DNA from 2 places in the Vagococcus jeotgali genome. Region 1 is predicted to be linked to the other one. Evidence: a T-box and tRNA genes for the amino acid it is inferred to sense, from the RefSeq annotation. Region 1 holds a T-box; the other holds one or more tRNA genes.
The links. The T-box of region 1 lies ahead of leuS (leucine--tRNA ligase). A T-box ahead of a tRNA ligase gene usually reads a tRNA of that ligase, here a tRNA-Leu.

Region 1 (7,912 bases):
AATAATTTCTTACTAATACCATATTCATTTAAGGAATTATAATAAGCAATTTGCTTAGCAATCGCTCCTGGAATACCAGCTGTTGCTATCATTAGAAATAAAGCATAAATATTATAACCTTTATTAAATAAAGCATTTGCTAAATTCCCATTTTCACCCATCCAGGCATACCAAGGAATGATATAGGCCGCACCTAATAGTCTTGAGAAGACATTACCAATTGTCATCCATAAGGAACCACGGACCATTTTTTCCTTTGCGTTCATTGTTTTACCCTGTTCATTATAAACAGTATCTTGATTTGGCATGTTATTTTAACCAACTTTCTTCAATTCATACTGTTTATAATTGTAGCGATTATTCAGGGGTTATGCAAATAATTTTGAAAAAATTTAAAAAATTAAATAGGTGATTCTTTTTAGTTAGCCACAATATTTACTAGTTTATTTGGTACCACAATAACTTTACGAATTGTTTTACCCTCAATTTGTGATACTACACCCTCATGTGCCATAGCAATAGCCTCTAACTCTTCTTTAGATAAATCACGTGCTACAACTTCTTTACCTCTAACTTTACCATTGACTTGGAAAATCACTTCAATTTCGTCCTCTATTAGAGCAGTCTCATCATAAGTCGGCCAAGCAACATAAGTTAAACTCTCATTATGACCCATGCGCTCCCATAATTCTTCAGAAATAAATGGTGCCACAGGAGCTAGTAATTGTAAGAATCCATTCATATACTCGACCGGTAAGCCGTTTGCTTTATACGCTTCATTAACAAAAGTCATTAGCTGAGAAATTGCCGTATTAAAATGTAGAACTTCATAATCTTCAGTTACTTTTTTCACAGTTTGATTGTAAACTTTCGTCAAGCTACCATCATTATGGTTAGTGATACGGTCACGTAATTTACCATCTTCATCAATAAACAAACGCCATACTCTATCTAAGAATTTTCGACTACCTTCTAAGCCTTTTTCACTCCAAGCAATCGAACCATCTAGTGGTCCCATAAACATTTCATAAAGACGTAGTGTATCTGCGCCATGTTCTTTCACTATATCATCAGGGTTTACAACATTCCCTTTAGATTTAGACATCTTCTCGTTATTCTCACCTAGAATCATACCTTGATTATATAATGTTTGGAATGGCTCTTTCGTATCTACTACACCGATATCATATAAGAATTTATGCCAGAAACGAGCATATAATAAATGTAGTACCGCATGCTCTGCTCCCCCTAAGTAAATATCAACAGGCATCCATTCTTTAATTTTTTCTGGATCTGCCAGAGCTTCATCATTATGTGGGTCAATAAATCTTAAGTAATACCATGAACTACCTGCCCACTGAGGCATTGTATTTGTTTCACGGCGACCTTTCATACCTGTTTTCTCATCAACAACTTCAATCCACTCTGTCATATTAGCTAAAGGAGATTCTCCTGTACCACTTGGCTTAATGTCATTTGATTTTGGTAAAATAAGTGGTAATTCTTCTTCAGGCACAGCCGTCATCGTACCATCTTCCCAGTGAATAATTGGGATTGGCTCACCCCAGTAACGTTGACGAGAGAATAACCAGTCACGCAAACGATAACTTGTTTTCTTCTCACCAATACCATTTTCTTCAAGCCATGTAATCATGGCATTAATCGCATCTTCTTTGTTCATACCATCTAAAAAGTCAGAGTTAATATGAACACCATCTTCAGTGAATGCTTCCTCTTCAACATTACCCCCTTCTAAAACTGGAATAATATCTAAATTAAATTCTTTGGCAAATTCATAATCACGCTCATCATGAGCTGGAACAGCCATAATCGCACCAGTTCCGTAAGTAGATAAGACATAATCTGCAATCCATATTGGCATCTCTTTACCATTTACTGGATTAACCGCGTAAGCTCCTGTAAACACACCTGTTTTTTCTTTAGATAATTCGGTACGGTCTAGATCTGTTTTCTTTTCAGCTTCTTTAATATAAGCTTCAACAGCTTCTCTTTGCTCATCTGTTACAATCTCTTTTACTAAAGGTAATTCTGGCGCCATAACAGCATAAGTTGCTCCAAACAAGGTATCAGGACGAGTCGTAAAGACTGTAAATTCTGAGTCAGTATCTTTTACTTTAAACTCAACATTAGCCCCTTCAGAGCGACCAATCCAGTTTCTTTGCATCTCTTTGATACTATCTGGCCAATCAATTAGTTCAAGATCATCAATCAAACGGTCTGCATAAGCTGTAATACGTAACATCCACTGCTTCATTGGGACACGGTAAACTGGATGGTCCCCGCGCTCACTTTTACCATCAATGACTTCTTCATTAGCTAAAACCGTTCCAAGTGCCGGACACCAGTTAACAGGCACTTCTGCTTCATAAGCCAAACCTTGTTCAAACATTTTGGCAAAAATCCACTGTGTCCATTTATAATATGACGGGTCAGTTGTGTTAATTTCACGGTCCCAATCAAAACTAAAACCTAACGCATCAAATTGACGTTTAAAGGTTTGAATATTTTTTGCTGTAAATTCAGCAGGGTCATTCCCAGTCTCTAAAGCATACTGCTCAGCTGGTAAACCAAATGCATCCCATCCCATTGGGTGAAGGACATTAAATCCTTGTGCACGCTTCATTCTTGATAACACATCAGTTGATGTATACCCTTTTGGATGTCCGACGTGTAGTCCTTGTCCTGAGGGGTATGGAAACATGTCTAGGGCATAAAATTTTGGTTTATCAGAATGTTCCTCTGTTTTAAATGTATCCTCTTTTTCCCAATATTGTTGCCATTTTTTCTCTACTTCTAAATGATTATAAGCCATTTGTTTTCCTCCTAAAATAGTTATAGATACATAAAAAACGCCCTACAAAAACAGATATCTGTTTTTATAGGACGCTGATTGACGTGGTACCACCTAATTTTGTGTTGCACATGCAACACCTCAACTCCAAATTTAACGAACTGGACATCCGACAAATAACGACTCAGAGCTAAGTTCAAATGTTTAGTCTATACGTTCACACCAACCACGTACTCTCTTAAAGACTGCTGATTTTACTACTTCTCTTTATTTGTATATCTATATTGACCATATCATAACAAAGACTATCATATTTGACAACTAACTTACTTGAATATTTTGTCCAATATAGATAATATCTCCTGGAATATTATTCCATTGTTTCAGTTGTTCAATACTTGCTTGGTAGCGTTGTGATAATGACCATAGTGTATCACCTTTTACTACCTTATGTCTTGTTCCTTGTCTAGTTGGTTTTGCTACTTGTTGATTCGTCGGTACTTTTAATGTTTGACCAACAAAAATTAAGGTACCAGATAGGTTATTTGCCTCTTGAATTGCCCCCACTGTTGTCTGGTTGTTTAAAGCAATACTATAAAGAGTATCCCCACTTTTAACTGTATATTGTAGTGTATTCATTGGTTTTGTACTAACTGGCTTAGCCACTGGTTTTTGACTGACTGGTTTTGAAGCCACAGTTTGCTGATTACCAATGTTTAATACTTGATCTACATAAATAATATCACTAGTTAAATTATTCCATCTCTTAATATCATTAATACTAACATTATATCTTAAACCAATCCCATATAATGTGTCCCCGCGGCGTACTTTATAAGTTGTTTGATTTGAACTATTAGCCGGTTGACTTGGTTTATTATTAACTGGTTTTGATACTGGTTGACTGACAGGTTTTGTATTAGTAGGTTTTGACACTGGCGTTTGAGTATTTCCACCTTTAACTACCAATTTTTGACCAATGTAGATGATATCTCCAGTTAAATTATTCCATGATTTTAATTGTGCCACACTCACATTATATTGTAATCCTATACCATATAATGTATCACCTTTTTTCACCGTATATGTCGCTGATGGTTTTGATTGCTGATGATTTTGACTAGGTTGAGTCGGTTTATTATTCACAGGTTTACTCACTGGTTTATTATTATTCGGTTTCGTTGTAGAACCTTGACTACTTCCACCTTTAATTACTAATTTTTGGCCAACATAAATCATATCACCTGTTAAGTTATTCCATGATTTTAACTGAGCCACACTCACACCATATGTTAAACCTATACCGTATAATGTGTCACCTTTTTTCACCATATATGTTGTAGTGTTTGTCTCTGGTTTTGGCTGATTTGGTTTTGGTTGGGCTGGTTTTGACTGATTCGGCTTATTAACAGGTGTTGTCACTGGTTTTTCTGGCTTTGGTGCTGGTTTAGCTGGTTTTTGATTAGTCGCCTCACCTTTAACAATCAATTTTTGACCAATATAGATGATGTCACTTGTTAAATTATTCCATGATTTTAATTGTGCCACACTCACATTATATTGTAATCCTATACCATATAATGTATCACCCTTTTTCACCGTATATGTCGCAGCATTTTTATCTGGCTTTGTGTTAATTGGTTTATTGTTATTATTTGGTTTATTAGCCGGTTTGTTAACTGGTTTATTATCAGGTTTACTTGTTTGCCCTCCACCTGGTGCATCATATTGTGTTAAATTATGAGTTTCAATCAAGCTATTTAATTTTGTATTATAGTTTGGATCTGTAGCATAACGTCCTGTTAACCAAGCGGTTGCATCACGGTAAGAATTTGTTCTAGACTTCCAAGCCCCTGCATAAAAATAATTTCCAGGAGAGAATGATGTTGTTTTTAATACATTCGCATTATCTTCAAATGATTCCTTATAAGAAGGATATTTTCTAAACTGATCATTAATTGTTACATATTGGCCATTATAAAACTCTTGAGTGGCCATTGTAACTGACTGACCGTTATAATTTCCTTTTATACCAAATAGATTATAATTAGGTGCTGAAGATAATGTACTGGTTCCGTAACCACTCTCTAGTATCGCTTGGGCAATCATGACTGAGGCATATAGATCATTTTGAGCAGCAACACCTTGGGCATGATAAGCTGTTTCTTCAATAAACTGGGCTTGAGGTATAGCAGCTCTTGCCATCATCGGTCCCACTGGTGCTGAAAAGAAAGCTGCTGGAGCCGTTACTTGCTTAGTTGCTCTAGGTTGAGCTTCTTGTGAAGACTTGGATTCAGTTTTAGCTAATTCTTCACTAGACTCTATTGTGACTTCTTCAGATGAATCAGTCGATTCACTGACTTCTGTTGACTCTTCTTCTTGACTAATTGATTCCTCAGAAACATCTGTCTCTTCACTTTCTTCTTTTGATGAGCTTTCTGTGGTTTCACTAGTTTCAGTACTCTCTGTTTCTTCTGATGATTCTTTAGAGTCGCTTGTAGACTCACTACTACTACTTTCTACCTGCTCTGTCTCTTCTTTTGATGCCTCAACTTCCACAACTGTAGAACTATCCACCTCATCTTTTGTAGCAGTATCACTTGTTGTTGCTTCTTCTACATCAGTTTGATCTGTTTCTTCTACAATCATATCTTCTTGTGAATCACTATCATCTTCAGAAGTATCATCTACCTCTTCAACTTGATCTGTTATTTCTGTACTGACATCTTCTGTCGTTTCTTCTACCTCAGAAGTATCATTTTCTTCATCACCCACTACTTCTTCTTGCTGAGTAATTGAGATAGTCTTATTTAAAATACTATCTCCTATAGATACAGCTACTGTCTGCTCACCTAGTGTGACTGATTTAAAAACAATAGGGACAACTAGTTTAGCTTTAGTAAACCCTGCTTCAGTAATGGTTAAGTGAAGCTGATTTAATTCTTTATCAACAACATAAACACCTATCTGTCTACCTGTTTCATCATTAATTTGGACTTTTGTCGCATCATCTACAATTGAAACATTAGGGGATAGCTGCACAATCGTATCTAACTCTTCTTGTTTATGAGCTGTTAATTCAAGGGATAAATAAAGAGGGAGTTCACCTTCTGTCCATTCACTTGAAGCATCTAAATTAGACAAAGTAAAGGGAGGTGTATTTGTTTGATTATCATTCGTATTTTCTGGATGAGTGACTGGTATGTTTTGGGTATCATCTGTTGTTTGCGCTGCTAAAGCTGTCACACCCGGCAAAAGGGTAGTAGAAGATAACATTAACACACCAAATAAAGAGGCGTGTCTCACAACAGGTTGCATACTGGATTGTTGCTTTTTATTTATTGTTTGTTTCATAAGTTTCCTCTCCTTAATAAGTTTTCTTATCTATATCAAAAGTGTCATCGTATTTTAATTAACATACCTCTATTTAAACACCTCCAGAGTAACACTTCAAGGTATTTAGCTCTTTTGTTAAAATTTGTTACCTAATTTGACATCTCATGACAACACCTCATACTTTAGGCCGATTTTTTTCTCTCCATCTTGTTCTACATTTTAATAGATTGTATATTAAATATAACAACACAATCAGAAAGGTGATTACCATGAATAAAGAGTATTTTTTTATCGAGCTAAAACTTTATTTAAAACCACTACCAGAAGAAGAACAAATAATTATTATCAATAAATATGAGCAATTATTTCAAGAAAAAACTGAAGAAGGATTGTCAGAATACGACATCACGACATCACTTCCAACACCAAAAATGATTGCTACTACCATTTTTAAAGAGTTAGGTGTGCCTTTTAATACCCCTCATCAAACAAATGATGATTGGGTTGAGATATCACAAGAGGATAACTCAACAGATATTCCTTATACAGAATATGATCTTCCTCAATCAAAAATGAGCCACTTATTCCAACTAGTAGGGCTTTTCTTTCTTAATTTTTGTTTTATGTTTTGGTTTATCTTTACTGTGGCAATCTTGATTGCCTCAGCTTGGCTAGTTGTGGCGACTTTTATTTTGAGTCCGTTAATTGGTCTTTACATGATTGGAGTTGCGGCAACAAGTTATGCTTGGTTCCAGTTCTTTGTCAGTTTAGTACTTCTTGGTATTGGTTTAATTGGTTTTGTCATAGGTATTCCAATTACTAAAGGTGCTTTAAAACTATTTTCAATTTACGGAAAATGGAATATGCGTATTGTGAGAGGGGTAGCCTAAATGAAGAAAAAAACAATCAGCTCTATTATTATTTTAGGTATTGTATTCATTATTGTTGGTGCCATTGGTGCAGGTATTAGTCATGCGCGTGTTGAAAAAGCGCAACAAGAGGCTAAAATTAGTAAAAAAGAAGCTGTTAAATCAGCTGACACACTAAATCTAACAGTAAGTAATGTTGCCCATATTCATATCGAAGAATCCCATGACAATAATATTTACATGAATAAAGAGGTCAGTAATCCAAATGGTAAAAATAAAACAGACTGGAAGGTTACACAGAAAAATAAACAACTAGATGTATCCATTATAAATGATGAGAATAAACGCTCCCGCTCTTTTCTCTTCTTCCATAATGTTTATTATGCTCAAGACACTATTTACTTACAAATCCCATCATCTCTAAAAAATATTCAAGTTAATGGAAATCAAGTTGACTTAAGCATGTACGGGACTAAAGCTAGTAATTTAGATATTAACCTTGAAAAAGGACAGATTAGTCTAGGAGACGTTAAGGCCAAAACTATTAATATCAACTCTAAAGATAGCTATATTACCTTGTCAGAATTAAAAGTAGAGAATAAACTGCAAACTCAGGCAACAACAGGCAGCATTGAACTCCGAGATAGTGCAGCTAAAGAAATTGAACTTAAAACGACTCATGGAAGTATTATGACTGACAACACGAAAGGTAACCTGGCCCTTTTATCAGAGAATGGTGACGTGTCAATCAACCATCAAACAGGATCTCTGAGTGCTAAAACGGACAATAGTGACATTACCTTCCATAATGACCAGTTACAATCTCTTACTGAGCTAAATTCCACTCATGGAAATATCTCAATTGAAACAACTCAAAAATCTTTAGATAATAGTC
Region 2 (7,912 bases), 280 kb from region 1:
CTAATAGCAAAACGAGTATCAATTTTATTTTCTAAAAACAAAGCATCATCTGGTGTCAAGCCAACTTTAGCAATATAAGCTGGGTAATTATAAACTAAGGCTACCTTTTTTTCATTATACGCCTCTGCTAAGTTCAATAGGTCAACTTGGAGAAATTCAATATTTTTTGGATTTTCTTTAATATCTTTAATGGTACCATTAAATCCAACCCCATCATTTAACGTGATCAGTCCTTGCTCATCTAACATAGCTAAAGCACGACCTTCATTTGACACATCATTTGGAATAGCTACTGTCATGCCATCAGGTAACTCTTCAATGGTTTTATAATCTTTTGAATAATAGCCTACTTTAGCATCATAAACCGGCTGAATAGCCACTAAATCAGCACCTTTTTCTTCATTAAATTTTTCCATATAAGGTTTATGTTGTGCAAAATTAGCATCAACTTCTTTACTTTTTAACATTTCATTATATTGGATATTATCATTTACTGATACAATTTCAATATCCCAGCCATCTTTTTTTGCAGCATCTTTAGCTGCTAACACAACATCTGTCATAGGTGGTGCTTGAGTAGCCACTTTAATAACTTTATCCTCTTTAGTATGACTAGCAGTTGCTTCTTTGTTTGCTGCTTCATTATTTGAGCAAGCTGCTAAGCTTACGACTAAACCTATTAAAGCTAAACATTTCAAACCTTTCTTCATCATCTATCCATCCTTTTATCTATTTTTTTTGCTATAAATGATCCTATAAACTGGATCAAACCAACGATTAAAATCATAATCGTAACAGCTGTATACATCACTGCTGTTTCATAACGCTGATACCCATATCGAATCGCAAAATCACCAATTCCTCCTCCACCAACTACTCCCATAACTGTCGAGTAGGAGACAAGGCTTATTAACATTGACGTTAAACTTAGAACTAATCCACTTCTAGCTTCTAACCATAAAAAGTGATAAACAAACTGCCAAGAACTCACACCTAAACAATCTGCTAACTCTAACACACCTACTGGTATATCTAGTAAAACTTGCTCTACTAACCTAGCATATATGGCAATAGATACAACGCTTAGGGAGACAGAAGCAGCAATAGGACCAAATCCAGTCCCAACTAACCACCTTGTCATAGGGATTAAAGCTACCACTAATAACAAAAAAGGAAATGAGCGGATAACATTAACATAACTATTTAGGATAATGTAACTGACAGATAATGATTTTTTTTGATTCATCTGGCTTAAAAAAAGCTGTGTCCCAATTAAAAGTCCAAGCCCCCCACCAATCCCCATAGCGATGGATACCATCAGAAGTGTTTGCTTTAAAGACATCACTAGTTCAGGAAAATAATAACTAATACTCTCATAATGACTCATGTTACTCATGTTTCTAATCTCCTAATGGCTTTTTCTTTATACGTCTCAGTTAGTGTATCTAGACTTGACTGGTTTACTTGAATATCAGCTACCAGATTCCCCTTATCTAACACTAAACATCTCTCACATAAATATTTCACACTATCTAACTCATGACTGATAAAACAAATAGTTGGTTGATAATCTTGATGAACTTCTTTTATTAGTTCTAAAATTAAATGAGTTGTGTGATCATCCAAAGCACTTGTCGCCTCGTCTAGTAGTATTAACTTAGGTTTGTTTACTAAAGCCCTAGCAACTGCCACACGTTGTTTTTGACCACCACTCAATTGGGATGGGTATTTTTCTTGATACTCTAGTAGACCTACTTTATCTAACCATCTACAAGCCTTTGTTTTATCCTTATCTCCTAATAATTTAAGAGGTAAGAAAATATTTTCTAAAACAGTTAAATTATTTAATAAGTGATAATCTTGAAAAATCATGCCAATGTCATGTTTTACTTTTCTTATTTGATTTTTTGGTAATGTCGAGACCTCTTTATCTGCCATTATGATGTTGCCCTGATCAGGAACTTCAGTTAGATTGAGTAACTTAAGTAACGTTGATTTACCAGAACCACTTTGTCCAACAATACCCACTAGTTGTCCAGAGGGGATTTCAACTGAGATATCATTTAATAAAAATGATTCATAATACTTACTGACATGTTCTAGTTTTATCATGATTATCCCCTATTTTGATTGTTTTTTTTCACATATGTGTTATTTTTTTATTTATTGTCGACAGGCATAATAGTAGCCCCTAGCTACCTAAATAGCAATGCAATCAAAAAAAGTAAGAGAAACAGTCACAACTGATTCCCTTACTTTTTGTGAAAAATCTTTATTTAACAGTATTTAACAACTTTTTATCTCTTTGAAATAGAAACAATTTTGTTTTTTATTTTATTTTTTGACCAATTAAATGCTGTTTAGCTAACATGTAATAAATACCATCCTCATCATTACTACCTGCTACCTCATCTGCTAATACCTTGACTTGCTCAGGAGAGTTCCCCATCGCAATACCTAAACCAACACCTCTTAGCATCTCTACGTCATTAAAGTTATCTCCAAAAGCCATGGTTTCAGATAATTCAATACCAAAATACTCAACCATTTTTTCAATGCCTTTTAGTTTAGACCCACCTTTTGGAATAATATCTACAGAAAAAGGATTAGACCTTGTAATCGTACAAGTTGGAAATTCTTTTTCAAGAGTTGCTTGCTCTTCTAGCGGACTTTTCATCACCACTTGATAAATAGGTTGATCAAAAATCGGTAAATCTATAAATAAATCAGCACTTGGATATAAATTAGCACCTTTGTCAGCAATTTTAAACATGGTTGATTTTGATACCACATGAGTTAAGGCATTTATCCACTTTTTTTGCCCAATTTTCATAGATTCACTACCATAAAACGTTTTTCTTCCACCAAAAATCATCTGTTTGTCTTCTAAATCACCATATATAGCCAAATCTTTTACTGTATCAGTTGGAAAAGGATTTTGATAAATTCCTTTATCGTGTGAAAAAACTAATTGACCATTAAATAACACATAACCATCTAAATCTAATTCACCAACTAAACTATCAATACTCATTGGTCCTCTACCTGAGGCGATGAAACATTTGATACCATTTTTTCTTAAGTCTTTGATTCCCTGAATAGTTAGTGGTGATAATGTCCCTTTACTTGTTAATAACGTCCCATCAATATCAAAAAAAACTGCTTTAATCATCCTACTCCCTCTTTCTAAAATAATGTTGTTTGACTCGGATTTAATCCTATATAATCAATATTTAGCATCTCTTTAAATAATAAAGCATTTGGTGCAGCATCTCCTGCTGAATTATTATTAAAAATAACAACTTTATTTTTCCCTGGTAAATCAGATACCTCTTGAGCTAACTGGCTTAATTCAGCTGAGTTATAACAATATAAGTTTCTTTTCTTACGCCAATCTAAATCTTCTGTTGTCCAGTGTGCTTTTTGTCTACCATGTAATCTAACATAAACTAAAGACTCACTAGTCACTTCTTTTAAAAAAGGAACAGAATGAATTGGCACTTGGGGCTCATCTACAATAACCAAAGATAAATGATGATCCCTCATAAACTGTAACATCTTGTCTTGAAAGTCTGCTTGATACCAACTATCACTTCTAAGTTCAATGGCTAAGGGTAAGCCGAGAAAACGTTGGCGTAACCTTCTTAAATAATCAACATTTTCTTTTGTACAAGTAAAATAACTAGAGAATTGACATAAAATAGCTTCTAAACGATTAGTGTCAACTAAGGGTGAGATAAACTCAAAAAAAGCCTGATCCATATCTTCTTCACTTTGATAATAATCTTCCCAATTAGCATGTTTGGTCATGGCTTTAAATGCTTTAACGATAAATTTAAATTCGCTAGGTGTCTCTTGAACCCATTTTTTGCTCACTGATTTGGGCTTTATCCCGTAAAACGATGTATTCATCTCCACCACAGGAAAAACAGATGCGTACTCACCTAGTGTTAATTTATTTTTATTTAGTAATGATCCATGCTCGTTAAACGACGTTAATCCTATTTTTATCACAATAACCCTCTCTTTTACTTATTACTTTATAATAAAAAAGTGCTAGGTTACTAAATCACCTGACACTTTTTTGATGCGAAAAAAGGGATTCGAACCCTCACAGAGAATACTCTCCACAAGGCCCTCAACCTTGCGCGTCTGCCAGTTCCGCCATTTTCGCTTCTCTAATAAATAGTTTAACATAAATTGCTCAATCTATCTCGTTTGCTACCTGTAAGCTAGTTTACCACCACAACGACACCGATATCTTTCTAAATTCATCCGTTTCTGACGATAAAAAGTATGATGACAATCTAAGCATTCTATCTGATACTTTTTTTTATCCTTAGTTAAAGGAGGTGTAAAACGCGATCCACCTGTTTTAGCAAGTAATTCTTTGAACGCTCTATCCTTGTGTTGAAATCCTTTATCTTCTAAATGTAAATGATAGTGACATAATTCATGCTTTATAATACTAATTAGAACTGCTTCATCATAAACAGCTAATATTTTAGGATTAAAATCTAACTGGTGAGTAGATAAATGATACCTCCCACCAGTTGTTTTTAATCGCTTATTAAAGGTTGCAAGATGCAAAAAGGGTTTATGAAAATAATTCAAAGAAATGTTTTCGACTAGATGTTGTAATTCCTCATTTGTCACACTCACACCCTCCTAAATTATTTGTTTTTTGGTTCAATCATAGATAGTGAAATACGTTGTTTTGAAACATCAACATCAATAATCCAAACATGAACCACATCTCCAACAGCTACTGCATCTGTTGGGTGTTTGATGTAGGATTCACTTAATCTTGAAATATGAACTAAACCATCTTGTTTTACCCCAATATCAACAAATGCCCCAAAATCAACAACATTACGTACCGTACCATCCAATTCCATTCCAGGAACTAAATCTTTCAAGTTCATAATATCTTTTCTTAAGATAGGAGCATCTAACTCATCACGCATATCTCTACCTGGCTGTCTTAGAGCATCTAAGATATCTGTTAGGGTTTCTGAGCCAACGTCTAGAGTCTTACTCATCTCCTCAATAGAAACATGTGCTAGATGCTGATTAACCTCTTCTGTACCTAGTGCATCTAAAGAAAAGTTTAATTCTTTAGCCAAAGCTTTCACTAAAGGATAACTTTCTGGATGAATCCCTGTATTATCTAACATGTTTTTAGCATCAGGAATACGTAAGAAGCCCACTGCCTGCTCATAAGCTTTTGGTCCTAAGCGAGGCACTTTTTTAAGTTCTGAACGACTATTAAACACACCATTTTCTTCACGATAAATCACGACATTTTTAGCAGTCGTTTTATTAAGTCCTGCCACATGTTGAAGTAGCTGAGCACTAGCTGTATTGACATTAACACCTACTTGGTTAACTACCATCTCAACTACAAAATCTAGTTGCTCACTTAAACGTTTTTGTGCTACATCGTGTTGATATTGACCCACACCGACTGCTTTTGGATCAATTTTTACTAATTCAGCTAAAGGATCTTGTAATCTACGACCAATACTAACAGCACTTCGCTCTTCAACTTGTAAACTAGGAAACTCATCCCGAGCTATGTCACTAGCAGAATAGACAGATGCACCTGCTTCACTCACTATGACATAAAAAACTTCTTGCCCTATCTCTTTTAATGTTTCAGCAACAAAAGATTCAGACTCACGACTAGCTGTCCCATTACCAATAGCTATCATTTCAACTTGATACTCTTTAATTAATTTAATTAATTCTTCTTTAGCTTCTAGCTGCTTTGTAGCATTAGCTGGTTTATGTGGATAGATTACTTGTACTGCTAGTAACTTACCTGTTTCATCTACTACTGCTAATTTACAACCAGTTCGATAAGCTGGATCAAAACCTAGTACAATTTTTCCTTTTAAAGGCGGTTGTAACAATAAATTTTTCAAGTTCTCACCAAATATTGAAATAGCTTGTTCATCAGCTATTTCTGTTAAGTCATTACGAATATCACGCTCAACTGAAGGACCTATAAAACGTTTGTAGCTATCCTCATATGCTTGACGGATAATCGGTGTTGCAATACTTGCCTCACTCTTAATAACATGGCGCTCAAAGTATTGATTCACTCGGTTTTGATCAAATTCTATAGAGATTTTTAAGATACCTTCTTTTTCACCACGATTAGCAGCTAAAACTCTATGAGATGCCATTTTGTAAACTGGCTCACTAAAATCATAATACATAGAAAATATTTGTTTCTCATCTAGAGATTTATCTTTTTCAACTGCTCTAAAAATACCTGTTTTCTTCATCATATTTCTTAGCCATTCACGGTAACTTGGTTCATCACTAATCATCTCTGCGATTATTTCATGAGCACCTGCTAGTACATCTTCAGTTGAATGAACTTCTTTTGTCACATCAATGTATTCACTAGCTACCAGGTCAATATCTCCTGATTCTGGAAAAGTTAGTAACCAGTTGGCAAAGGGTTCTAGGCCACTTTCTTTTGCAATCGTCGCTTTAGTACGGCGTTTTTGCTTAAACGGGCGATATAAATCTTCCACTCGTTGCATTTTTTTAGCACTATTGATCTCTTTTTCTAACTCAGTTGTTAATTTCCCTTGTTCATCGATTAAACGAATCACTTCTTCTTTTCGCTTAACTAATCCTTTGATATAAGCATGACGTTCTTCTATTTCTCTAATCTGAACTTCATCCAAGCTACCTGTTTGCTCCTTACGGTAACGAGCAATAAAGGGGACTGTATTACCTTCAGCTAATAACTCTAAAACGGCGTGGATGTACTTAGGCTTAATACTATCCAGTTCTTTTTCTAGAATATGATTGACTTGTTTATCTTGGCTCATTAATTATTCGTCTCCTAATTTAAAAATACTGTTTTTTATTTGATGAAGCTTTTAAATAATATGTTTCTAAATAAACAGAAAGGGCACTATAAGCCTTTAATCTTAATTTAGCATCTTTTGGAAGTTGGACATATTTTTTGGAAAAAATTGGATGTTTGACAACACCTTGTAACTCATCCAAGAAATTATTTACATCAGAAATATATGGCTCACACCAATCTAAAAATACCACGTTAGTCTTATCCTTATGGACAGCCCTAACTTGTTGCCAGCGATATTCTAAAAACTTAAGTTCTGTATGACTTTGTTTGTATGACGTGATTTCCAGTTTCACATCAACACTTTCTGCTACATCTGAAGCTTTGAATAACCCTTCAATATCTGCCTCATCTTCTTTTTGATGATTGTATCCTGAGCTAAATAGTTCAGTCTGTTCTACTTGCATGACATAAGGGTCTTTTTCATAATACAAATCATCATCATCATAGGCAGGCTCTCTTGTTTCTTCTTCCTGTTGATACATATGAGAAATAAGGTGTTGGGCATCAAGCATTTCTTTTGCTTCAATCATTCCTGATATCTCTTTTTCTTCTTCTTTTGATTCTGTATCTGTTTTTGACATATTATACTCTAAAATATCAATAATAAATGCTTGTAAATCTTTTAATTCTTGATTTAGCTCGTCCATCTCTTGTGTTAAATCATTCATCTCTTCTTGATACAATTGACTATCTTTATTCAAACGCTTATTGTCTGTCTGCAACTGAGAAAAAGCCATTTTAAACTGGTTTACTTGCATCTGATAATGTTCTTGGCTTACTTGAAGTTTTTCTTCCAGTAATACAATCTGATTTTTAGCTGCCACTAACTCTTCTTGTTGCTCCACATAATTTTGTGCCTGACTAGAGTACTCCCCGACCATTTCTTTTGACTGGGAACGCTCATTTTCTAGCGTTTCTCGTAACGTTGTATAGTCTTTTTGGAGTTGAGCCATCTGCTCTTGTAACACGGCTTGTCTATCTGTTATATCTTTATTTTTATTGGTGATTCTCTCATCATGA

Region 2: it has a tRNA-Leu gene. The T-box ahead of leuS (leucine--tRNA ligase) is inferred to sense a tRNA for this amino acid. The anticodon was not compared.

What each region holds. Positions count from the first base shown of each region.
Region 1 is NZ_CP142146.1:1,953,814-1,961,725, forward strand. Features, by position in the region: gene VSF34_RS09655 (putative polysaccharide biosynthesis protein) at 1-308, opposite strand, end outside; gene leuS (leucine--tRNA ligase) at 419-2,833, opposite strand; T-box leader at 2,898-3,093, opposite strand; gene VSF34_RS09665 (LysM peptidoglycan-binding domain-containing protein) at 3,134-6,166, opposite strand; gene VSF34_RS09670 (DUF1700 domain-containing protein) at 6,418-7,038, shown strand; gene VSF34_RS09675 (DUF4097 family beta strand repeat-containing protein) at 7,039-7,912, shown strand, end outside.
Region 2 is NZ_CP142146.1:1,669,311-1,677,222, forward strand. Features, by position in the region: gene VSF34_RS08270 (MetQ/NlpA family ABC transporter substrate-binding protein) at 1-710, opposite strand, end outside; gene VSF34_RS08275 (methionine ABC transporter permease) at 710-1,387, opposite strand; gene VSF34_RS08280 (ATP-binding cassette domain-containing protein) at 1,393-2,112, opposite strand; gene VSF34_RS08285 (Cof-type HAD-IIB family hydrolase) at 2,330-3,172, opposite strand; gene VSF34_RS08290 (DUF72 domain-containing protein) at 3,187-4,014, opposite strand; tRNA gene VSF34_RS08295 (tRNA-Leu) at 4,089-4,174, opposite strand; gene VSF34_RS08300 (SprT family protein) at 4,222-4,656, opposite strand; gene VSF34_RS08305 (Tex family protein) at 4,674-6,851, opposite strand; gene VSF34_RS08310 (coiled-coil domain-containing protein) at 6,871-7,912, opposite strand, start outside.